Heyndrickxia acidicola: one gene and its partners. The main gene of each other region encodes a partner of the protein of the gene in region 3 in a complex. Links are inferred from orthologs where the notes say so. Each region holds a gene or a part of one and is shown on either strand. Other genes may lie near its edges. The genes, in order: A5N88_RS05865, A5N88_RS17175 and A5N88_RS21010.

Region 1 (7,688 bases), 3.3 Mb from region 3 along the record:
TTTCCTGAACGGTTTGTCCACCTCAATATACATTCCATTCATGGGCATCTACTTTGCTTCCCGGTTTGGAGAGAAGCTAACCGGTATTCTCATGATCTTTACCGTCATAATTGGATTTTGCGCCGGATTATATGCAGGATATATTTCAGATTTAATTGGCAGGAAAAAAATACTGCAAAGGGCAGGGCTTGCGAGGCTTCTTGGTGTGCTGTTGCTGCTTTCGACCAGTACATCTTGGATTCACTCGACAATCATGTCTTTTATAGCCATCCTGATTATCACGGCCAGCAGCGGGATGGCAGCCTGCCGCAGAAGATCCACCATCAAAACTGTACCCTGATCCTCGATTAAAATTCCGGCCCATTGGATCTTTTGAATTCTCATCCCTGCACACTTCCTTATTAGTTTATATAAAAACTGACTATATAGTTTCTTTTATTAAAACATATATTTCCATTTTATTCAATTGCAAACGAAAGAGAAGAGCAGTGGTTTGTCCGATTTTCTTTTATGTTTTTAAGGAAAACTGTGGAAAAAAAGAGAGGGGCTTTTATTCCTAAAAGCGCCCTCCTTCTGAGTCCAACTATCGTTTAAATTTATTCGATACCCCTTTGACGACCTTTGAGGTTGTATCGACCGTTTTCCCAACCATGCCATTTCCGAAGCTGGAAGTGTTTTTCAGGATGCTGGAGGATGTATCTGCCACTTTGCCGATTAAGCCGCCTTCACCCACTACGTTCTTCACGACATTATTAGCAGTATCCACCGTTTTGTGAACCAAGTCATTGGCCTGGTTCGAAGCATGCTTAAAGATATTATCATAGTCACTCATCATATTTCCCTCCTTCCTTTGTACTTCATATTATGTTGGATGAGTAGCTTGTGCTATTGGGTCTTTGGAGGATAAGAAGGAATTGTTGTCTTCCTAAGTGATCTCTTAGCCGCGTTTTTCCATTTTTCAACCAGAAAAAGCGAAAGAAGCGGACAACCTCGCATACGAATATAAAGCAAATCACAATAGGGATAATACTGGAAAAAAGAGGGGTGTGTCTTTTGATTGATCACCTGCACGAAATTGGAGCAACTTCAGCAGCGAGTCTTCACAATGTTGTTGCCGCCGTTCTTTCCCAGCCGCTCAGCATCCTCTTGCAGGGACGATTGTAGGCGTATTTTTGATCAGCTTATTTTGGATTGGGGGCCTTCATGGCGACAATATTGTCGGAATGGTAATGAGCCCGATTTGGTTAAAGGCAACTGGCGAAAATGCCGCTGCATTTGCGCAGCACCAGCCAATTCCCAATATCTTTACCAATGAATTCTATGGAAGCTTTGTCACCATTGGGGGAACAGGCGGGACGATTTCCTTTGTGATTTTGATGATTTTCTGGGCAAAAAGCAAACAGCTCAAACAACTCGGTAAGCTGGCGTTGCCTTCCTGTTTATTCATGATCAATGACCCCGTCATTTTGGGTACGACGATTGTCCTGAAACCACTTCTAATCATTCCGTTTTTCCTTGCTCCGATTGTGAATGTAATAGGTACCTAAATTGGTATGGAAACTGGGCTTATAGCCAAAACAATCGCTGCTGTGCCATGGACCACACCACCCATTATTTCCGGATTTTTTGCGACAGGCGACCATATTTCCGGCGCTGTCATGCTCTCGTCAGTATGGTCCTGGACTTCTTCATTTACCTTCCATTCTTCCGGATGTGGGATAAATTGAAGACGAAGGAAGAAAAGGAAATGGATTCAGCAGTTTAGTGTCGGCATTCATCCTCGTTATTTTACGAAATGAACAGCACGAGATAATAGGAAAAAATCGGTAATATATTTCTGCAGTGATTCCCTTTTTCCCTATACATAAAGTGAAAAAGAAGAGAATACCTTAGTGGTAGATTAGCAGATTGGCATTATACATCCTAAAAATTGTAAGCGATTACACAAAAAGAGGGGGAATTGGATGAAACACATTTTGCTTTGCTGCGCTGCCGGCATGTCAACAAGCCTTTTGGTGACAAAAATGGAGACGGCCGCCAAAACACAGGGAGTGGAAGCAGAAATTTGGGCCGTAGGGGCTAGTGAAGTGGACCGCCATTTGGATAGGGCGGACGTGCTCTTAATCGGCCCGCAGGTACGCTATCTTTTGCCGCAATTAAAGAAAAAAGGAGAAACAAAAGGTATAAAAGTAGAAGCGATCAACACGGTTCATTATGGGATGTGCAATGGCCCTGAAGTGTTAAAGCACGCCCTGTCACTCATTCCGTAATTCGATTGGCCCCGTAATAACCAAAAACAGACGAGGTGATCGTATGAGCAATGTCAGCCAATTTGTTGAGAACAAAATACTGCCGGCTGCAGGAAGAGTTGCCGGTCAAAGACATTTACAGGCTCTTCGTGACGGGATTATCCTAACGATGCCGCTTTTGATTATCGGATCGCTGTTTCTTATTATCAGCAGCCTTCCCATTCCGGGGTATGCGGATTTTATGGCACGAACCTTTGGAGCAAGCTGGCAAACAAAGCTTCTCTATCCAGTGAATGCCAGCTTTAATATTATGGCCCTGATTGCCGCCTTCGGGATTGCCTACCGCCTAGCGGAAAAATACAATGTGGATGCCCTATCTGCAGGGGCGATTTCTGTTGCGGCCTTTGTTTTGGCCACGCCGTATTTTACGATGTTTACACCTCTGGGCGCCAAAACAGCCATTGAAGTAGACGGCGTTCTTTCCTTGTCCTACCTTGGCAGCAAAGGCTTGTTTGTTGCGATGATTCTCGCCATTCTTTCTACTGAAATCTACCGTTTTATTGTACAGAAGAACATTGTCATTAAACTGCCGGACGGTGTGCCGCCATCTGTCAGTAAAAGCTTTATCGCGCTCATTCCGGGGTTTGTCGTCATTGCGGTGGTTTGGATTCTCCGCCTGTTAGTGGAACAAACTTCGTTTGGAAGCCTACACAATGTAGTCGGCACTCTCCTGCAGGGACCGCTCTCTGCGTTTGGAGGATCCTTGATTGGAACGCTTGTGATCGTCCTGCTGCTTCAGCTTTTATGGACGGTTGGTTTGCACGGAGCCGCCATTGTCGGAAGCGTTATGGGACCGGTCTGGCTTGCGGCTACGGATGCGAACCGGATTGCATTTCAAAATCATGAAGCACTCCCGCATGTATTTACCCAGCCATTCTTTGATATTTTCATTTATATGGGCGGATCCGGTGCTACCATCACATTCGCGCTCATGATGGTCTTTTTCTCAAAAAGCCAGCAAGCCAAGCAGCTGGGAAGACTGGCCATTGCACCGGGAATTTTCAATATCAATGAACCGATTGTCTTCGGTGCACCAATCGTTATGAACCCGCTTCTCATGATTCCATTCATCCTGACGCCGCTTGTGACAACGATTGTTACCTATATTGCAATGCATACCGGTCTTGTGCCAAAAACGAATGGAACCCTTCCTCCGTGGACAACGCCGCCTATAATCGGAGGATTCCTTGCAACCGGAAGTATTGTCGGCTCCTTAATGCAGCTGATCAACCTGGCGATCGGTTTTGTCATCTATTTTCCATTCTTTAAAATCTGGGATAAACAAAACCTGAAGATGGAAAAGGGTGCATAGAATATGCTGTAAGCCTTGGATAACAGGGGCTTGCCTTCGGGCAGGCTCCATTCGTTACATAAACGTAAATATTTAGAGAAGGTGAAAAGATGACAAAAGAAGAATTGTATACCATATCCTTTCAGCTAATTCTGCACGGGGGAAATGCAAGGAGTCTTGCGATGGAAGCCATCTTTGAGGCAAAAGAAAAAAGCTTTGCGTCGGCTTTAGAAAAGCTTTCAGAAGCAGGTAGGGAACTGAATGAAGCTCATAAATATCAGACACAGCTGATTCAGGCTGAAGCCGGCGGGGAAGCATTGGACCTGCCGATTCTTCTTGTCCATGCGCAGGATCATTTGATGAACGCTTTGACAGTGAAGGATTTAGCTGCGGAAATCATCGACATCCGCCAGGAAATGGCCGCAAGCCGCAAAGGGGAGGAAACAGAATGACCGAAAAAAAGACCGTTAAAATTGCAACAATTGGAGGAGGCTCAAGCTATACTCCGGAGCTTGTAGAAGGATTTATTAAACGGTATCAGGAGCTGCCGCTTGGGGAGCTTTGGCTTGTGGATGTACCGGAAGGAAAAGAAAAGCTGGAAATCGTAGGGGATTTGGCCAAGCGGATGTTTGAAAAAGCAGGTCTTCCAGTAGAGGTTCACTTAACACTGAACCGCCGCGAAGCCCTGAAGGATGCCGACTTTGTTACAACACAATTCCGTGTCGGGCTGTTGGATGCCCGTGCAAAAGACGAACGAATCCCTTTGAAGCATGGCGTCCTCGGACAGGAAACGAACGGCCCTGGCGGTCTGTTTAAAGGACTGCGTACCATCCCGGTCATTTTGGACATCGTCAAGGATATGGAAGAGCTGTGCCCGGAAGCCTGGCTGGTGAATTTTACGAATCCTGCCGGAATGGTCACAGAAGCCGTGCTTCGGCACAGTGATTTCCGTCGTGTCGTTGGCCTTTGCAATGTGCCAATCGGAATGGAAATGGGAATCGCAAAGCTTCTCGATGTTGAGCATTCCCGTGTCCGGATTGATTTTGCCGGCTTGAATCATATGGTGTACGGGCTGGATGTTTATGTGGATGGTGTAAGCGTGAAAGACAGGGTAATCGAGCTGTTAAGCGACCCGGCCAATACATCTTTTGTGAAAAATGTTCAGGGACAGGGCTGGGAGCCAGAATTCATCCGATCCTTAAATGCCCTCACCTGCGCATACCACAACTACTATTACAAGATGCCGGAGATGGTCAAGAAAACGATCGAAACGGCTGAAAAAGAAGGAACCCGTGCCGAAGTCGTCAAACGTCTGGAGGATGAATTGTTTGAGCTCTACAAGGATCCGAACCTTGCCATTAAGCCTCCGCAGCTGGAAAAACGGGGCGGAGCCTACTATAGTGATGCAGCGGTTCGCCTGATTACTTCCATTTATACGGATAAAGGGGATATTCAGCCGGTCAATACGATGAACAAAGGAGCGATTGCGAGCATTCCGTATGAGTCAGCAGTTGAAGTCAGCTGTGTGATTACAAAGGATGGCCCAAGACCGATCACGATGGGCGACATTCCCGTGGCAGCCCGCGGACTTGTGCAGCAAATCAAATCATTTGAACGCATTGCCTGTGAAGCGGCAGTGGAGGGCAGCTATGACAAAGTCGTTTTAGCCTTGACCATTAACCCGCTAGTCGCCTCCGATAAGCTGGCGAAAAAGATTGTAGATGAAATGCTGGAAGCACACAAAGCGTATTTGCCGCAGTTTTTTAAAACCAAAAAAGTAGCCGCTGCCAAAGGGTAAAGGAGGAAGCTAATTGATTAAATTAATTGTAAATGCCGATGATTTTGGTTACACAAGAGGGATCAACCACGCCATAATCGACTGCCATCAAAACGGGATCGTCAACAGTGCCACCATGATGATGAATATGCCAGGAGTTCCTCATGCCGTTGTGCTCGCTAAAGAAAATCCCAAGCTGATGGTGGGCATCCATCTTGTCCTGACATGCGGAAAGCCGCTTTTGGATGATGTGCCATCCCTCGTGGATCAAGAAGGAAAATTTAAAAAGCTTTCCTATTTGCGCGAGCATGTAAGCGACGTTTCCTTGGAAGAACTGGAGCGGGAGTGGTCTGCCCAAATCGAAGCTTTCCTAGCAACAGGACTTACCCCAAGCCATTTTGACAGCCACCATCACACCCATACCATTCCAGAATTCCTCACCGTAGTACAGAGGCTTTCCCGGAAATACGGATTATCCTGCCGCCTCGCTTCTGATCAGGCAGTGGACGGTGTTCCGGCTTTTAGCGATGTCTTCCTGCATGATTTTTACGGTTCTACGGCAACCGAAGATTATTTTGACGACATCGCAAGCAAAGCTCCGGACAATTCAACCGTCGAAGTCATGTGCCACCCGGGTTATGTTGATCAGGCTTTGTTAACTGGATCCTCCTATGCAATCGAGAGAGTAAAGGAAACGGAGATCCTGACAACAGTGAAGCTCCCGGCTTCAGTACAGCTGGTGAAAGAGGGGATTGCGGTAGAGTAGGGTTTATGAAGTCGATGTTTACGGTATGCAGCTTTTAGCTATGCGGTTTTTTATTAACAGATTTGGTTATTTAATACAAAACGCTAATTCACAACGATTTTGCATGCCAATTAACACACTTTTTGAAAACGAATTAGCAATAAAAAAAGCAGTAGATTCCGTATTTAATCGTATGTACTGTTTTAGGGTGAATCGGTTTAAACGACACACAAATAGACAACAGTTTTGGAATCAAAATTCACCTGTAAAGTGATTTAAAGGTAGTCGAAGGGATAATAAACTTTATTAAAAAACCTGTGTCGAATTTTAATTCGATACAGGTTTTTAATAATTTATAAATTCTTTATATTAAAGAGTTTTTCTTGATTATTAATCTTTCGGTATTTCAATCTTGGCATAAAAATAAGAGGCCACCACTATAATACCTACCCATAAAATCACCGGAACCACAACTGCTATTATCATCATTAAGTTTAGTGGTAAAGTCCAGGCAAAAATGATGATAAGAAGTCCCATCGGAATTCCTAATTGTCCTCCAAGACGATGTGTACGGATCCAACTTTCCGTACTTGATAAAGTCCAAGGTGTTCTGAATCCTACCCACCAATTTGGCTGAAGGCGGGTGGATATGTTGGCTATGAGCATGAACATGATACCGTATGCACTCGGTGCAAATCGTATCGATAGGATGTGTAAGCTATGACCTAAGACAGTTGCATAGATGATTCCAATACATACGACAATCACGCCGCCAATATAACGATATGTTGACCAAAAAGAATCATAATTTTTTTTCTTTGGGTCAATTCTCCATAGGACATGCCATAAAAGAATGATAACAAGCATAATAGCTGGCTCATATAAAACGATTAGCCAACTTGGTCTCATATGGTTCGCTTTTCCTGCAACTTCAGCTGGAAGATGTGTATAAGCAATTATTCCGAGTATAATCGCCAAAACCCATGTAAGCCACCCCCACCAAGGCATTGCATTATTTTTCTTTTTCATAATGACCACCTCCAAAGTGTTCAAAAAGCCATACAAGCCATTCTTGAATAATAGTGGTATTAAGTTTGTAAATAATGAAATTTCCTTCTCGTTGGGCAATAATCAAGTTTGCATTTTTGAGGACATTCAGATGACGGCTAATAGTTGGTTGAGCAGATGAAAAATGTTCAGATATTTCACCTGCTGTTTTGGGTCCTTCTTTTAGTAACTCGATAATCTTCCTGCGTGTTTGGTCAGACATCGCTTTAAAGATGCTCTCGTTCATCATATTCACCTTCCTCAATTATTATTGTATAGCTAATTAGCTATATAGTGAATTATTTTTCGGGAAATTTCTAAACTAAATTCTTATTAAAACGCTCTGCACAAAAACAACGTTCTCCACAAATGTTTTTCTTATCTTTCCTTAAAGTTGTAAAGGTGCTGTGTGAGCGCTACCCCAGTAAGCCAAACACAAAGAATGTTCACAAATGCTGAAACGAATTTAGGTGTAGTAAAGACATTGTTAAGTAACGGTTGATTTTTTCAACTGAAATA
Region 2 (7,853 bases), 860 kb from region 3 along the record:
CTGTTCCCGAATCATGGAACGGATGCGGCTACTCTCATGAAACAGGCCGACGTGGCTATGTATCAGGCAAAGGAAGCTGGGAAAAATGCCTATCAATTTTTTACGAATGATATGAAAAATCGCATATCAAAACAAATGATGCTGGAAAAAGGGATAGAGGATGCTTTGAAAAACAACGCCTTTCAACTCGTTTATCAGCCGCTTGTGTCTACCAAAGACAGCCGAATTGTCGGGGCAGAAGCCCTTCTGAGGTGGGAGCATCCCGAGCATGGCTATATTCCGCCGCTGGAGTTCATTCCAATTGCCGAAGAGACCGGACAGATTACTGACATTGGCTACTGGGTATTAGAGCAAGCGTGCAGACAAGCTGTCATTTGGTATGAAAAGGGCCATCGTCTCCACTTATCCATCAATATATCGGTTACACAGTTCAAGCAGGCCGACTTTATAAAAAGAGTAAACCATATCCTAGCAGTAACTAAGGCAAGGGGAGAGCTGCTTATTTTTGAAATAACCGAAAGTGTTGCGATATTGGATGCAGAGATGGTGTATAAAGTCCTTAATCAGTTAAGAGAGCTGGGAATCAGAATAGCCATTGATGATTTCGGTACGGGATATTCCTCTTTAAATTATTTGAACCGATTTCCTATTAGTACACTGAAGATTGATAAGTCTTTTATTGACCACATTGCTGAAAGCTACGAAGACAGGCAGATTGTCTCAACCATTATCGGGCTTGCTGAAACGATAAAAGCGTCCGTAATAGCAGAAGGTGTTGAAGAGGCTTCACAGATGGAAATTTTGCAAACCCTTGGCTGTTTTTACGCCCAAGGCTACCTCTTCAGCAAGCCTTTAAAGCCCCAGGACCTTGAAAAGAAACTATTGGGAGATCCAGTTGTACCCGTAATATGAGAAAAGCCGCTTTTTTATACACTGTCTAGCTTCAGCGCCAAACGGATATCGGATTTTTACGTTTCCTGACTGCAATAAGTCAACATCCCGTGTGAACGACTTCTGCGTGTTACCGATATCAAAGTTTTCTAAGACTAGAAATTATGACGCCGATAAGCTAGACGCGTAATCCGCTCAAAAATAAAATTAAATAAAAAAAAGAAGCTGAAGACCCACTGTATAGGTTTTTGGCTTCTTTTTTGTCTGCTCTGGTTTTAAAAAAAACGTTACTTGCCTCCTTAGCAGCGATGAGGAAGCGCCCCAACTGCCCGAACCGACCGCGGCGCAGAAAGCGAGTGCCTTTAGCGTAAATCAACCGGCAGGAAGAACAAAGTGCTGCTGCATAAGCATGTTAAGAAAGATAGGATAGAAAGGATTTGTGGGAATTTTTAAAAAAATAGTTAAACCTATTATTTTAAAGGGAATGGAGTAAAGGGTTCAATGCAAAGGAGGGAGAAAAATGGCATTTCACAGTCCGCAGCAAATCGCTCAGGCAACAGTGGATGCAGGGGTTAGGAAGGCGAGCCTGCCGCTTCGCAGTATGACTGTACTTGGTTTTCTTGCAGGTGCATTTATTTCTATTGGTTTTTTATTGGATATTAGAGTATCGGCTGATCTTCCGAAAGCCTGGGGCTCATTCGGGACATTCCTTGGGGCAGCGGTATTCCCTTTGGGTCTTGTTTTAATTGTCCTTGCAGGAGGGGAGCTTTTAACAGGAAACATGATGGCAGTTCCGCTTGCTGTTTTTATGAGAAGAGTTTCAGCCAAAAAGCTGGTATACAACTGGATCATCATTACAATCACTAACTTTATAGGGGCATTATTTGTTGCTTATTTTTTTGGACATGTAGTCGGTTTGACGGAAACCGGCCCTTTTCTTACAAAAACGGTAGCGATCGCACAGGCAAAAGTGGGAGAAAACTTCTGGGAAAGCCTTGTCTCTGCGGTGGGCTGTAACTGGCTTGTGGGGCTTGCGGTCTGGCTTGCTTATGGGGCTGAAGATATGAGCGGCAAAATTCTTGGAATCTGGTTTCCCATTATGGGCTTTGTCGCCATAGGATTCCAGCACGTAGTAGCCAATATGTTTGTTATACCTGCTGCCATTTTTGCGGGCAAGCTGGGCTGGGGGGATTACATTATGAACTTCATTCCTGTTTTTATAGGCAATGCGATTGGCGGATGCATCTTTGTTGCAATGGCCTATTGGCTGGCGTATAAGAACGATCTGGAAGCGGATCGTGCAGGCAGGATATAAGGATAAAAATTAGCGGAGATTCTTACGGGGAACTCCGCTCTTTTTTGTGAGTGTATTCGTAGTTTCAAACGGGGAGTAATGGCCCTTGGGATTCCCTTTAAATGGGAATTGATTGGCATAAAATGACCAGAAGGAGAAACAATACCTTTGTCTCGGTTGACGCGACAAAGTTAGTTTTCTTCTTTGTTGTGAAAGGGCTCTCTGTGCCGTAGCATTAATAGTGTAAATTATATATGAAAGGAAGAGCGCATATGGCTCAATCTAATATAAAAGTAGCTGTGCAAAAGTTCGGCAACTCTTTAAGCTCCATGATTATGCCAAACATCGGGGCGTTTATTGCCTGGGGACTTATTACTGCTTTATTTATACCTACTGGCTGGCTGCCTAATAAACATCTTGCTACGCTTGTAGGACCGATGGTTACCTATTTATTGCCGCTTCTGATTGGATATTCAGGCGGTAAGCTTGTCCATGGCGACCGTGGAGCAGTGGTAGGTGCGATTGCGACAATGGGTGTTATTGTCGGTACCAATGTTCCAATGTTTTTGGGAGCAATGATTATCGGGCCGCTTGGCGGTTATTTGATTAAGCAGGTGGATCGATTATTTCAGGATAAGATTCGTCAAGGCTTTGAAATGCTTATCAATAACTTTACGGCAGGGATTGTTGGTGCTATCTTAGCAGGCCTTGCTTATTTTGGAATCGGACCTGCAGTTGAAGCCTTAAGTAATCTGCTGGCTTCCGGTGTTAATTTCTTAGTTAAACATCACTTAATTCCTTTAGCCAATATCTTTATTGAACCAGCTAAAGTTCTGTTCTTAAATAACGCAATAGGAAATGGAATTCTGGTGCCTTTAGGAATTGAACAAGCAAAAACCGCAGGAAAATCGATTTTGTTCTTGCTTGAAGCAAACCCTGGTCCTGGTATCGGGCTGCTTTTGGCATACTGCTTCTTCGGTAAAGGAAATGCGAAGCAATCCGCTCCTGGTGCAGCGATTATTCAATTTCTTGGCGGGATTCATGAAATCTACTTCCCATATGTATTAATGAAACCACTTCTTATTCTTGCTGTCATCGCAGGCGGAGTTTCCGGTGTATTCACACTTTCCGTCTTCCATGCGGGCCTGGTTGCTCCGGCATCACCGGGAAGTATCATAGCTGTTCTGGCCATGACACCTAAAGGCGGTTACTTTGGAGTGTTAGCTGGTGTTATCGTAGCAGCGGTTGTGTCTTTTGTTATCTCTGCAATCATTTTAAAAACCTCAAAAGATAAAGAAGGCGATATCTCTGAAGCAGCAGCAAAAATGGAACAAATGAAAGGAAAGAAAAGCTCAGTCGCTGGTGCATTAGCATCCAATCCGGGAGCCCTTCCTGATCAAGTAAATAAAATTGTTTTTGCCTGTGACGCAGGTATGGGATCAAGCGCAATGGGAGCATCCCTTCTCCGCAAAAAAGTAAAAGAAGCTGGTTTGAATCATATCTCGGTTACAAATACCGCGATTTCAAACATTCCTTCAGATGCACAAATCGTTGTTACACAGGAAGAACTTACACCGCGTGCTAAAAACAAAATTCCTGGCGCTTACCATGTGTCAGTGGACAATTTCTTATCAAGCCCTGAGTATGACAGGTTAATCGGCCAGCTGAAAAACGGCGGCGATAAAGCTGAGGTTCATGAAGTGGTCGAAGAGGCGGAAGATAACACACCGCATCCTGATCAAAACGGAAATGCCGATCAAGGACTTCTGCTTGAGAAGAATATTTTCCTTAACCAGGAATTCTCCAGCAAGGAAGAAGCCATTCGCTTTGCCGGAAGAGCCTTGGCGGACTCAGGCTATGTGAAGGAAAGCTATATTGAAGCCATGATTGCGAGAGATCAAATGACCTCTACGTATATGGGTAATGATGTAGCCATTCCACATGGTACAGAAGAAGCGAAAAAGGATGTACTTCAATCAGGCTTTACGGTCCTGCAGGTGCCAAATGGCGTTGACTTTGACGGCCAAAAGGTCCGATTAATTTTCGGTATTGCCGGTAAAGACGGCACACATCTTGAAATTTTGTCAGGCATTGCTGTAACATGTTCAGAAATGGAAAATATCGAGAAGATGGTTGCTGCTAAAACAACCAGAGAATTAATGGACATACTAAATAGTAAATAATCATTTTGCAGAATAGAAAAGCGTATGAATGACGCTTTTCTATTCACTATTTCTCGGGTCTATAAATAGAAATGGGTTGATAGTATGTTTATTACCTCCAGGGAAAAGGCCATTATCGAATTAATTATCAAGACATCCGGAAGACACACGGCTTTGTCCATCGCTACTTTTCTGAATGTAAGTGTTCGGACCATTCAGCGTGATTTAAAGTCAATCGAAAAAATTCTAAAGGATTTCGATCTTCAACTAATCCGTAATCCGAATGATGGGCTGGTCATTGAAGGGAAAAATGAAAAAATCTTTAAGCTGATCCAGCATTTAATGGGGATCCATCCGGTAGATCTGCCGCCTCAAGAAAGAAAGCTTCAGCTTTTATTGGCATTGCTGCAAAAGGAAGAGTCCTATAAAATACAAGGATTGGCTTTTCAGCTAGGTGTCAGTATTACGACCCTCACAGCCTATCTCGATGAATTGGCAGACTGGCTGGCTAATTTCCATGTCAAGCTGACAAGGAAGAGGGGAGTAGGCGTTGAAATTACAGGGAAGGAATTGGATAAGCGAAAAGCATTGGCAGGCTTCTTTCTGCTGTATTTCAATGAGGAGCTAATTGAAAGCTTATTTTTACTGGAAAAAGGGAATTGTTCAAATGAAAAGGTGCTGTACTTTTTTTCCCCGTCGTATCTTCATCAAATTGACAAAGCAGTGAATGCAAGCATCAACACAGGAATGGCGCGTCTTGCTGACAGTGACTACATTGGGTTCATTGTCCATCTCTGTATTACGATGCAACGGGCGGAAGAAGGATTTTTTCTGGAAGAGGAAAACAGCAGCCGAAGCGACGTAAGGGATGAATATCAATTAGTGGCAGATATTTGCGGAGCTCTTAAAGAGAATTTTTCCATACCCTTTTCACATGAAGATATTCATTATTTGGCTGTCATTCTTAAAGGGTCAAAGCTGCAGGCAGCCGATGCGGTGCCGTATGATAGTGTGGTGCTGGGGCAAAGAATTAAGAAATTAATCCAATATGTTTCCACTCAGCTGCATGTGGATTTAACGAAGGATTTTTCTTTGTTCCAGGGGCTGTTGGCACATATGGAGCCATCGCTATTCAGGATTAAGCAGCAAATGGGGCTATTTAACCCCTTAACAGAAGAAATCAAACGCAAGTATCCTGTTCTGTTTATGGCCATTAAGAATGGTGTGGAAAAGGAATTTGAAGAATTTGGTTTTTTTCCGGATGATGAGATTGCGTTTATTGTGCTTCACTTTGGCTCGGCGCTGGTCATGAGGGAAGAGGATCTGCCGATTCACGCTTTGGTTGTTTGTCCTACCGGAATTGGAACGTCAAAAATGCTGGCAAGCAGAATCAAGAAAGAGATTGTTGAGATTGATTCTGTTGAAGTGAAGTCCATAAAAGAAATGCAGGAAGGAAATTATGACCGCTATGATGTCATTATTTCTACCGTTAGGCTGCCGTTTATAGATATGGATTATATTCTCGTCACACCTCTTTTGAGTGAGGAAGATATAACGAACATCCGGGATTTTTTAAGAAAAAATATTGAGGCTCTCACTCAAAATAAGCATTATATTAAGTCGACGCAAAAAGAGCCTTCTGCACCTAAAACAGCGAAGCGGCCGATTACGGAAGTTCTTCAGGAGTTAAATGATACACAGCAGAGCATGGCCTCCTTGCTGACCAACTTTAGAGTATACCGCCTGCATCATTTACAAAGCCATGAACAGACGCTTTCAGAAATGGTCAGGCAGGCAGAAGAGGATAAGCTGTTAACGAATGGCCAGGACGTAATGGAGACGCTTAAAGAGCGGGAAAGAAAAGGCGGGCTTGGAATTCCCGGCACCAGCATGGGATTATTTCATTGCCGGAGTGAACACGTTAAACAACTCGTTTTTCAAATCTCTCATTTAGAAAATCCTTGTCTTGTAAAAGGCATGGACGGAAAAAACATGTATATGAAGAGTCTGCTGCTAATGCTTGCCCCAGAAGAATTAAGTGCAAGAGAGCAGGAAATTGTAAGTCTGGTCAGCACCAGCCTGATAGAAAATAATGAAGCGATTATGATTTTTTCATCATCGAATGAAGAGATGATTTTGGAAAGGCTTGAATCCATCTTTCTGGAATATCTCCATACTAATTTAATAAAGGAATGATAAGAATGAAACAAGCAGTACATTTTGGAGCAGGAAACATCGGCAGAGGGTTTATCGGAGCATTATTTTCACAATCCGGCTATCATGTAACGTTTGTGGATATTGCAGATCAAATTATTTCTAAATTAAATGAAGAAAAACAGTACCAAGTAAACTTGGCAACGGATGCCCATGAATCTATGACGATTGACAATGTGTCAGGCCTGAATAACCTGACACAGGAAAATGAAGTAATGGAAGCCATTAAAAATGCCACTTATCTGACGACAGCGATCGGACCGAATATCCTTCCTCGTATCGCTCCGTTAATGGCTAAAGGAATTGCTGAGAGAATAAAATCCAACAGCGAAAAGCTTTACGTCATTGCATGTGAAAATCAAATTTCTGCAACCGAGCTTTTAAAAGGCTATATTTTAGAAAGCCTTGATGAGGACACAAAAGCGAAGCTGGAAGGGCAGGTTTACTTCTTTAATTCCGCAGTTGACCGTATCGTGCCAATCCAGAATAACCAAGGCTCCTTAGACGTACTGGTTGAGCCATATTATGAGTGGGTTGTGGAAACAACAGAAACCATTCCTCCAGTAGAAGGCATGAAAATTGTTCCGGATTTGGCCCCTTTCATTGAAAGAAAGCTTTTTACCGTTAACACAGGACATGCTGTTATTGCTTATCTAGGATACTTAGAAGGAAAAGAGACAATCGATCAAACGCTCCAGGACGAAGAAATTGTGAAGCAGGTACAAGCAACACTTGGTGAAACAGGTGCCTACCTCATTAAGGAATACGGCTTAAATGCTGAGGAGCATCAGCAGTATATCAACAAAATTATTAATCGTTTCAAAAATGCTTACCTGAATGACGGTGTAACTCGTGTTGGACGTTCGCCGCTCCGCAAGCTTGGACCAAATGACCGCCTTGTACGCCCGGCTGTCCAAGCGCAAAAAGCAGGACTTTCCTATACAAACCTTGCAAAGGCGATGGCTTCTGCCTTGATGTTTGATTTCAATGGCGATGAGGAAGCTGTTAAGCTCCAATCCCTAATCAAAGAAAAAGGGATTCGTGCAGCATTGAGTGAAGTAAGCGGGCTGGACGAAAATAGTGACATTACAAACGAAATTGTCCGCCATTACGATCAATTAAAGAAATAAGTTGAAATGTTTCCCCCTGAATTTGTATTCGGGGGGATTTTTTTTTGGAACTTTTAACGGATTTCTAAGTCATCTGCCTGCGATACGTCGAAATCAGCTCGTGAACTGCCTTTATTTCCGTTAAGACTCTGAAATCCGTACGCCGATGAGCAAGGAGGTTGC
Region 3 (7,745 bases):
CGCCTGTGATGTTCATGATTACACCATGCGCTCCATTAATAGAAGTTTCAAGCAGCGGACTATTTAAGGCTTTCTGTGCCGCTTCAACAGCACGATCTTTACCCTTGCCAGTGCCAATCCCCATTAAAGCTGTTCCTTTATGAGACATGACCGTTTTAACATCAGCAAAGTCAAGATTAATTAAACCTGGTACAGCAATTAAATCGGAAATCCCCTGAACCCCATGACGAAGCACATTATCCGCTTCACGAAAAGCTTCTAGCATAGGGGTTCTTTTATCAATGATCTCCAATAACCGATCATTTGGAATAATAATTAAGGTATCCACTGCCTCCCTCATTGCGTTAATTCCACTGATTGCGTTTGTTGCACGCTTACGTCCTTCAAATTTGAAAGGACGTGTTACAACCCCAATTGTCAGGGCACCAAGCTCACTGGCAATTTTTGCAATAGCAGGGGCTGCACCAGTGCCTGTACCGCCGCCCATTCCGGCTGTAACGAAAACCATATCTGCACCTGCCAACACTTCTTCAATTTGCTTTTTGCTTTCTTCCACAGCCCTTTTTCCTATTTCAGGGTTGGCGCCCGCTCCTAAACCTCTTGTTAATGCTGCACCGATTTGCATTGTAATTCCTGCTTTTGATTGATTAAGAGCTTGAGCATCAGTATTAACGGCAATGAACTCTACACCGCCGACACCATCCTCAATCATACGGTTTACAGCGTTGTTGCCTCCTCCTCCAACACCAATAACTTTAATCGTTGCGAATTGGTCGATAACCGTTTCAAAATCTAACATGATGATCCCTCCTCTTTTATCCATCTCCATGATTTTTTACGTTTTTAAAGGTATCAGAAGTACTTCTTCATATTATTCGAATTCTTATATATCTTTTTTGGGGAGGCAGGATAATTTTGTAAAGATTCATTATGATTAACATTAAAGGCAGATGATATTGTTCATAAAAAGCACATAAAAATGCCTCTGCACTTTTCATAAAGCGCAGAGGCATTTTTTGTTTAATAGTAGTACGCCCTCGGCAGGAATCGAACCCACATCTTAAGAACCGGAATCTCACGTGCTATCCGTTGCACCACGAGGGCAAGTCCGTCACTAAAATAGTATAATAGAAAAAAAGAGATATTGCAACTCTTTTTTCGCGTTTAAAAAGTTAAAATTCTGGCTAATATGTTTAAAGTATATTTAAGGGCTGTTGCATACAACAGGATCGAATTTTTTTATAAAAACCAAATTGATTTGTTTGACCTTAATTGACCATTTGGTGTATGATAACATTACATAAGGAGCAATACATTCCTTAAATGTTTCAGTTTTCCTTTATAGGGAAAAAACTAGATTAGCTATGCCTTGCCGCTAACTGGAAAGCGGACAGGAATGAAAAAAGGAGGAGAAAGTATATGAACTTAATCCCTACAGTTATTGAACAAACAAGCCGCGGAGAACGTGCATATGACATTTATTCCCGCTTGTTAAAAGACCGTATTATTATGCTTGGAAGCGCCATTGATGACAATGTGGCAAACTCTATTGTAGCACAATTGCTATTCCTGGAGTCTGAAAATCCTGAAAAAGATATCTCCATCTACATAAACAGCCCTGGCGGCAGTATCACGGCTGGTATGGCGATTTATGACACTATGCAGTTTATTAAGCCGGATGTCCAAACGATTTGTATCGGAATGGCTGCATCTATGGGTGCATTCCTTCTTAATGCAGGAGCAAAAGGCAAGCGTTATGCACTTCCAAACAGTGAGGTTATGATCCATCAGCCACTTGGCGGTGCACAGGGTCAAGCAACAGAAATTGAGATTGCTGCTAAACGTATCCTTTTCCTTCGCCAAAAGCTGAACCAAATCATGTCAGAGCGTACTGGCCAGCCTCTTGAAGTGATTGAAAGAGATACAGAGCGCGACAACTTCATGGTTGCTGAAAAAGCAAAAGAATATGGTTTAATCGACCATATTATCAGCCGCAATGAGCTGACTAATAATAACGATAAGAAATAATACCAATTGCGAAGCCTGCCATACAACCATGGCAGGTTTTTTTATTTGAGTCTGTCATTTTTCGCAATAATATATGTTTGATACATTTTTACTACAGTCTTTTCAGAGGCTTTGGCTGTGCTTTGCATTTTCTTGCTGGTTGATTTCCGCTTCAGACACTTGCTTTCCGCGGGCGGCCGTGAACCTCCTCTTCGCCTTGCTCCTGCGGGGTCTCTCCCTTTGGCCAAGCTTTTCTCGCAGCTTTCGATTCAATCAACTTTGGATTCAAATTATATTGGAACATAACATGAACATTGGTTGCGTTCTGGTCTTCCTGCTGGTTGATTTCCGCTTCAGGCACTCGCTTTCCGCGGGCGGCCGGGAGCCTCCTCTTCGCCTTGCTCCTGCGGGGTCTCCCTTTGGCCAGCTGATCCCGCAGGAGTCTCGTGCCTTCCGCTTCAATCAACTTTAGATTCAATTCACCAACAAGCTTTGCTGAGACTTCGATTGTGCTTAGCACCATCCACCTGTTGATATTCCAATGGGGCTATGGTAAAAAAGACGATTCACGTTTAAGTGTTAAGGGTTCCGTATTGATTTGCTTTTTGAATAAATGATAAGAGAAATGACGTATGAATGGGCATAGTCATTTTGGAGGCCATTTAGCATTTCATTGCGCCAAAGAAGAGGTTAGAGAAAAAAGAGGATTGGCGAGTTTCTGAACATACATTTTTTTAGATAGATGAATGTTCTGCAATCTCAAAAACATTTCCAAAAGGGTCTAGAAAGGCGGCATATCGAGCTTCAGTAGGTTTTTCGTGTAAAAATTTAATACCCTTCGACTTCATTTCATAAAACTTTTTCTCAATAGAATCTACGTGGAACACTAACACTGTTCTAGCTTCGTTTGAATAATCTCCCACCTGCCCATTTTTTTCACACTTAAACGCAACAAGTTGTGTACCTTCTAATTGAAAAATTAATTGATTGTTCTTCTCCGATATTATAGGCATCCCCAGTAGAGTAGAATAGAACCTTTTTGCTTCTCGGAGATCTGAAACAAATACCATCACATATCCTAATTTCATTTAGTATTCCTCCAGTTTAGATTTAAAAAGAACCCTTTTTCTTTTCAAGCTAGCCTGCAAGTTAGTTGAATAATGTACAAGTTAATTATAACCTAGCCGATATAACAGTTTCAGAATATTTAGCACAAAAAAGAAACTCGTCAAAACTAACGAGTTTCTTTTAATTTTCATGTCATTTCGCTTGTCATTAAACCCCTTATTTTTGAAAAAGCACCTCAAAACGGAACCCTTTACGTTAATGTACAAATCGTCTTTTTTGCTCACTTAATAATAACAAATATGAAATGTTAAAAATCAACATCATCCCTTCGTTAAATTCTTTACGAAAGTTCGTTTATCCTCTTGGTGAGTTCTTTGAATCTAAGGTCAAGCTTTTCATAATCTTTATGACTGGGGCTAATAAAACTGAGCTTGCCCAGGACTTCTTGTCTTTCTGTTTCAAGTGTTAAACGCAATTCTTCTCTATCATCTCTTTTCGGTAAAGATTCTTTCCTATTTAATCGCTTAATAATGCTGTTATTTGAAAAAACCAGCTTCGTGTTTGTGATTTTCCCCAGAAAGTAGCGATCATGCGATACGACTAACAGCGTACCGTTATATTGTTTTAGTGTCTGTTCGAGCTGTTCACGGGAAGCCAAATCGAGGTGGTTGGTTGGTTCATCCAGAATGAGTACATCTTTTTCTTCAAGAATATATTTCATTAACTTACACTTCACACGCTCACCCATGCTCATATTTCCGATAGGCTCTGTCCACTGAGATTTGATGAATCCTAAATGCTTCATAAAGTTTCGTACGCGGCCTCTCGCTTCAAAGGACTCTTGCTCGAATAACTGTTTGGGTGTTTGATCAAGAGGCAAATCAAATACTTCTTGAGCTAAATAGCCGATATGTGCTGAAAGAGAAACCCAAATATCGCCTTTAGCAGCTGCTTCTTTTCCAACTATCATGTTCAAAAAAGTAGTCTTGCCACTGCCATTTGGTCCTATAACGGAGACCTTTTCGCCATGCTGTATCGTAAAATGAACATCTTTAAAAAGCGTTCGTCCTTCAAAGGACTTTTCGACATGTTTAACTTCTAAAAAGCGTTTTCCTATCTTGGGATTTGCCTTAAAGGAAAATTCCACCTCGTATTCAGGCTCTGGAGCATCCACTTTCATCTTTTCAAGTTCTTTTTCAAGACGCTTTTGTTTCGATTTTACTTGTGAATCCATTCGTTTAGCCTTTGCACGATAGTATTCTTTAAAGCCATCCTGTTTTGTAGATTGTGCGTGGGCTGATTCAGACCATGATGTTAGTTGTTTCATTTGACCTTCAATGCGTTCTATCATCTTTTGCTGCTTCTCATATTCACGCTGCTGTGCAAGTCTGTTCCTTTCTCTAAATTCCATATAGCTCGAGTAATTGCCCTTATGACAAATGAGCGTTTTATTTTCTATTGACCATATTTTCGTGGCAATTTTATCTAGGAAATAACGATCATGTGATACAAGGAAAATGGTACCTTTAAAATCGGTAAGCTGTTTTAAAAGGAGGTCAGTACTTTGTTCGTCCAAGTGATTAGTCGGTTCGTCCAGCAATAAAATGTCGGCATCTTTGGCTAGGCCTTTTGCAAGCCGTGCTTTTAATCTTTCTCCCCCGCTTAAATGAGAGAAGCTATGGGTCGGAACCTGCCATTTCTTTAATAGTGCTTCTTCTTGAGAGGATATCTCATTAAAGGAATATGACTCGGTTTCTTGTTCAACCATTGTGATTGCGAGGTCATTTTGCAAGTATTTTATGTGTCCCTCTGTTGGTGGAAATTCTCTGTTCAATAATTGTAATAAAGTCGATTTTCCAGCGCCATTTTTCCCGATGATTCCGATGACGTCATGATGCTGGACATTCGTATTTATATTTTCAAAAATAATGCGGTCCTGAATTTCAACTTTTATATTTTGTAATTGCAATAGTTCTAGCATAAAGAATCATCCCTTCTTTTACAGGGAGAAAAAAATCCTCCCAAATCAGCTTGGAAGGATTAGTCAAATCTCATTTTTACCGTACTCAAATAAGCTATCCAGCCTTGCAGCTAAACAGCATAAAAAGAAAAATGGGCAGACTAATCCTAAGTTTTTAGTATCTGAAATATACAATTTCAAATGTTAAAAATTAGGTTAGTTATCCATTGTCCACCCATCGTTCCTTTCGTTTATAAGTGTAAATTATTTTAACACTACTCAGATAATTTTGCAATATACAATTTTCTGAACATTGACTTTCAAGCAACTGCTGACTTCATTTAATTGCAAATAAAATGAATGTTTAATTTTTAATTCACCGTAAACATCCAGGTAATTCCATATGTATCTTTAACAGAACCGTGAAGCTTTGAAAAGAATGTTGGCTGAAGATCCATATGTACATTCCCATCTTCTTTAAGCATATTCCAAGCTTTAATAGCAGCCTCCTCAGAGTTGAGCTCAACACTAATGCATACGTTTTGCCCTTGTTTAATATCACTGCTGCTATCAGAACCCATGATGTAACCATTTTCCGTCAGTTTTAATTGTGCGTGCATAACAAGGTTTTTATCGCTTTCAGCCACAGGAAATTCAGGATGTGGAGGCATATCGCTATATTTTTGCATAGCCATTAATTCGCCATCAAAAGCCTTTCGGTATAATGTAAAAGCTTCTTCACATTTCCTGTTAAACATTAAATAAGGTTTAATCATCATCCATTCTCCTTTGTCCATTAAAATAGATTTAACTGTAATGTGCTTACATTGCTTACATTGCTTCCATATGGAAATGAGCCATGACAGTCTCCCATTTGATTATACACGAACACTAGTTCTATGCACAATAAAAACATTCTTGATTTTGATTACTGCTTGTAACAAAGCCAACAAATAAATGTTTGCCAAAGTTTATAAAAAATATAAGGATTTGTTACATTTCTTTACTGTGACGGGGGCTGAAGCAGGCGTTCCAAACAAATGAGCTAAACAAAGGTTTTAGCAAGAAAAATGCCCAGAGATCATCCTCCGGACATTTTTACTTTACCCTTTATGAGCTTATTTACTTTTTGTTTTTGTCGAACCGTTTGCACAAAAGGACAGGATAAAGAGTTCGCTAATTGCAAACCATTCCCGTGCCGCGCAGGTATGTATTGCTTTCCTGCTTTCCTTCACATATCAGCGTTCTTCGATATATTTTGCCAGCGCCTCGATTGCTTCCTGCTCATCCTGCCCATCCGCTATCAGCGTAAGGGAAGATCCTGTTCCTACTGCAAGACTCATTAATCCCATAATACTTTTGGCATTAATTCTCTTGCCATCCTTCTCCAAAAAAATCTCTGAATTGAAACGGTTTGCTTCTTGAACAAATAGGGCAGCCGGCCTTGCCTGCAAGCCGGCTTTCAGCTTTACTTCCACTTGTCTCTCCAACATTTTCTACACTCCCTTTTTAACTCTTCCTTTTTTATTCTGTAACCGCTGCCGTAATCCCTTCACCTGCACGCAGTTTATCTGCAATTTCATCAATTTTGCGCAGCCTGTGATTGATCCCTGACTTGCTGATGTGGCTTCCTGAGACCATTTCTCCCAATTCCTTCAATGTTACATCTTGATGGGCAACCCGTAATTCAGCAATTTCCCTTAATTTATCCGGTAAAACCTGCAAACCGACAGAGCTTTCAATAAAACGAATGTTTTCTACCTGGCGGAGAGCAGCGCCAATCGTTTTATTTAAATTAGCTGTCTCACAGTTTACCAAGCGATTCACGGAGTTTCGCATGTCCCTTACAATTCTAACATCCTCAAAACGAAGAAGGGCACTATGGGCACCTATAATATTTAAAAACTCGGTAATTTTCTCTGCTTCTTTTAAGTAAGTGATAAAACCCTTTTTTCTTTCAAGAGTCTTACTATTTAAATCAAAAGAGTTCATCAGTTCACAAAGTGAATCATTATGCTCCTTATAAAGCGAGAAGACTTCTAAGTGATAGGATGATGTTTCCGGATTATTAACAGATCCTCCTGCAAGAAATGCCCCTCTTAAGTAAGAACGCTTGCAGCACTTCTTTTTAATCAAATTCGGAGAGATATGATGGTTAAAAACAAAGCCCTCTTCAAGAATCTGCAAATCCTCTAATATTTCTTTCGCTTTGCTTTTTAATCGCACAATATACACATTGTTTTTCTTTAAACGCATTTTCTTTCTGACTAAAAGCTCAACTGGTGTATTGTATATTTTTTTAATCAGTGTATAAATCCTTCGGGCAATGGCTGCATTTTCCGTTTGGACGTTCACTACCAGAATCCGATTGGAATACGATAAGGAACCATTCATTCGAATGAGGGCAGAAAGCTCTGCCTTCGCACAGCAATCCTTTACCTGAAGATTTGTCAGCTCCTTTTTTGTTTCAGATGCAAATGACATGCCTGACACCTCCTACATAGAGACTGCTCTCTCTATTTCAACTAACGGCTATAATCGCAAAGATGCTGAAAGGGAGAAATCCTTTCAACGCTTTGTCTAAAGCCTTGATTTATTTAGAAATTCATGATGTATAGAAAAGAGTTTTCGCTTAAATTGCTGCTTTTCGTCCATTATAATAAAGCTTAGATACGCAACCTGGGAATTTTTCTGTTTTTTGTTTTGCAAA

What was found.
Region 1: the proteins of A5N88_RS21010 (region 3) and A5N88_RS05865 are in contact, whole or in part, in an NMR structure (PDB 2LRK), measured with the Escherichia coli proteins. The link is inferred for Heyndrickxia acidicola from one-to-one orthologs.
Region 2: the proteins of A5N88_RS21010 (region 3) and A5N88_RS17175 are in contact, whole or in part, in an NMR structure (PDB 1J6T), measured with the Escherichia coli proteins. The link is inferred for Heyndrickxia acidicola from one-to-one orthologs.

What each region holds. Positions count from the first base shown.
Region 1 is NZ_KV440953.1:1,257,475-1,265,162, reverse strand. Bases 2,595-5,381 are described here. They hold A5N88_RS05865 (PTS sugar transporter subunit IIA), read left to right. Parts: upstream 2,595-3,710; coding sequence 3,711-4,052; downstream 4,053-5,381. Other genes in these bases: A5N88_RS05860 (6-phospho-beta-glucosidase), read left to right, coding at 4,049-5,381; celB (PTS cellobiose transporter subunit IIC), read left to right, coding at 2,595-3,621. Outside these bases: A5N88_RS05890 (hypothetical protein), read left to right, coding at 1-340; A5N88_RS05885 (hypothetical protein), read right to left, coding at 584-832; A5N88_RS05875 (PTS sugar transporter subunit IIB), read left to right, coding at 1,965-2,270; more of celB, read left to right, coding at 2,314-2,594; more of A5N88_RS05860, read left to right, coding at 5,382-5,398; chbG (chitin disaccharide deacetylase), read left to right, coding at 5,412-6,143; A5N88_RS05850 (SdpI family protein), read right to left, coding at 6,513-7,151; A5N88_RS05845 (autorepressor SdpR family transcription factor), read right to left, coding at 7,135-7,419. UniProt on the Escherichia coli protein: The phosphoenolpyruvate-dependent sugar phosphotransferase system (sugar PTS), a major carbohydrate active transport system, catalyzes the phosphorylation of incoming sugar substrates concomitantly with their translocation across the cell membrane.
Region 2 is NZ_KV440953.1:3,664,598-3,672,450, forward strand. The notes cover bases 1,961-4,912. They hold A5N88_RS17175 (PTS mannitol transporter subunit IICBA), read left to right. Parts: upstream 1,961-2,457; coding sequence 2,458-4,368; downstream 4,369-4,912. Other genes in these bases: A5N88_RS17170 (formate/nitrite transporter family protein), read left to right, coding at 1,961-2,206; A5N88_RS17180 (BglG family transcription antiterminator), read left to right, coding at 4,453-4,912. Outside these bases: A5N88_RS17165 (DUF4084 domain-containing protein), read left to right, coding at 1-912; more of A5N88_RS17170, read left to right, coding at 1,412-1,960; more of A5N88_RS17180, read left to right, coding at 4,913-6,543; A5N88_RS17185 (mannitol-1-phosphate 5-dehydrogenase), read left to right, coding at 6,549-7,691. UniProt on the Escherichia coli protein: The phosphoenolpyruvate-dependent sugar phosphotransferase system (sugar PTS), a major carbohydrate active transport system, catalyzes the phosphorylation of incoming sugar substrates concomitantly with their translocation across the cell membrane.
Region 3 is NZ_KV440953.1:4,524,402-4,532,146, reverse strand. The notes cover bases 4,902-7,745. They hold A5N88_RS21010 (HPr family phosphocarrier protein), read right to left. Parts: upstream 6,529-7,745; coding sequence 6,274-6,528; downstream 4,902-6,273. Other genes in these bases: whiA (DNA-binding protein WhiA), read right to left, coding at 6,560-7,519; A5N88_RS21015 (VOC family protein), read right to left, coding at 5,407-5,811; abc-f (ribosomal protection-like ABC-F family protein), read right to left, coding at 4,902-5,056. Outside these bases: cell division protein FtsZ, read right to left, coding at 1-799; A5N88_RS21030 (hypothetical protein), read right to left, coding at 2,180-2,530; A5N88_RS21025 (VOC family protein), read right to left, coding at 2,742-3,095; more of abc-f, read right to left, coding at 3,416-4,901.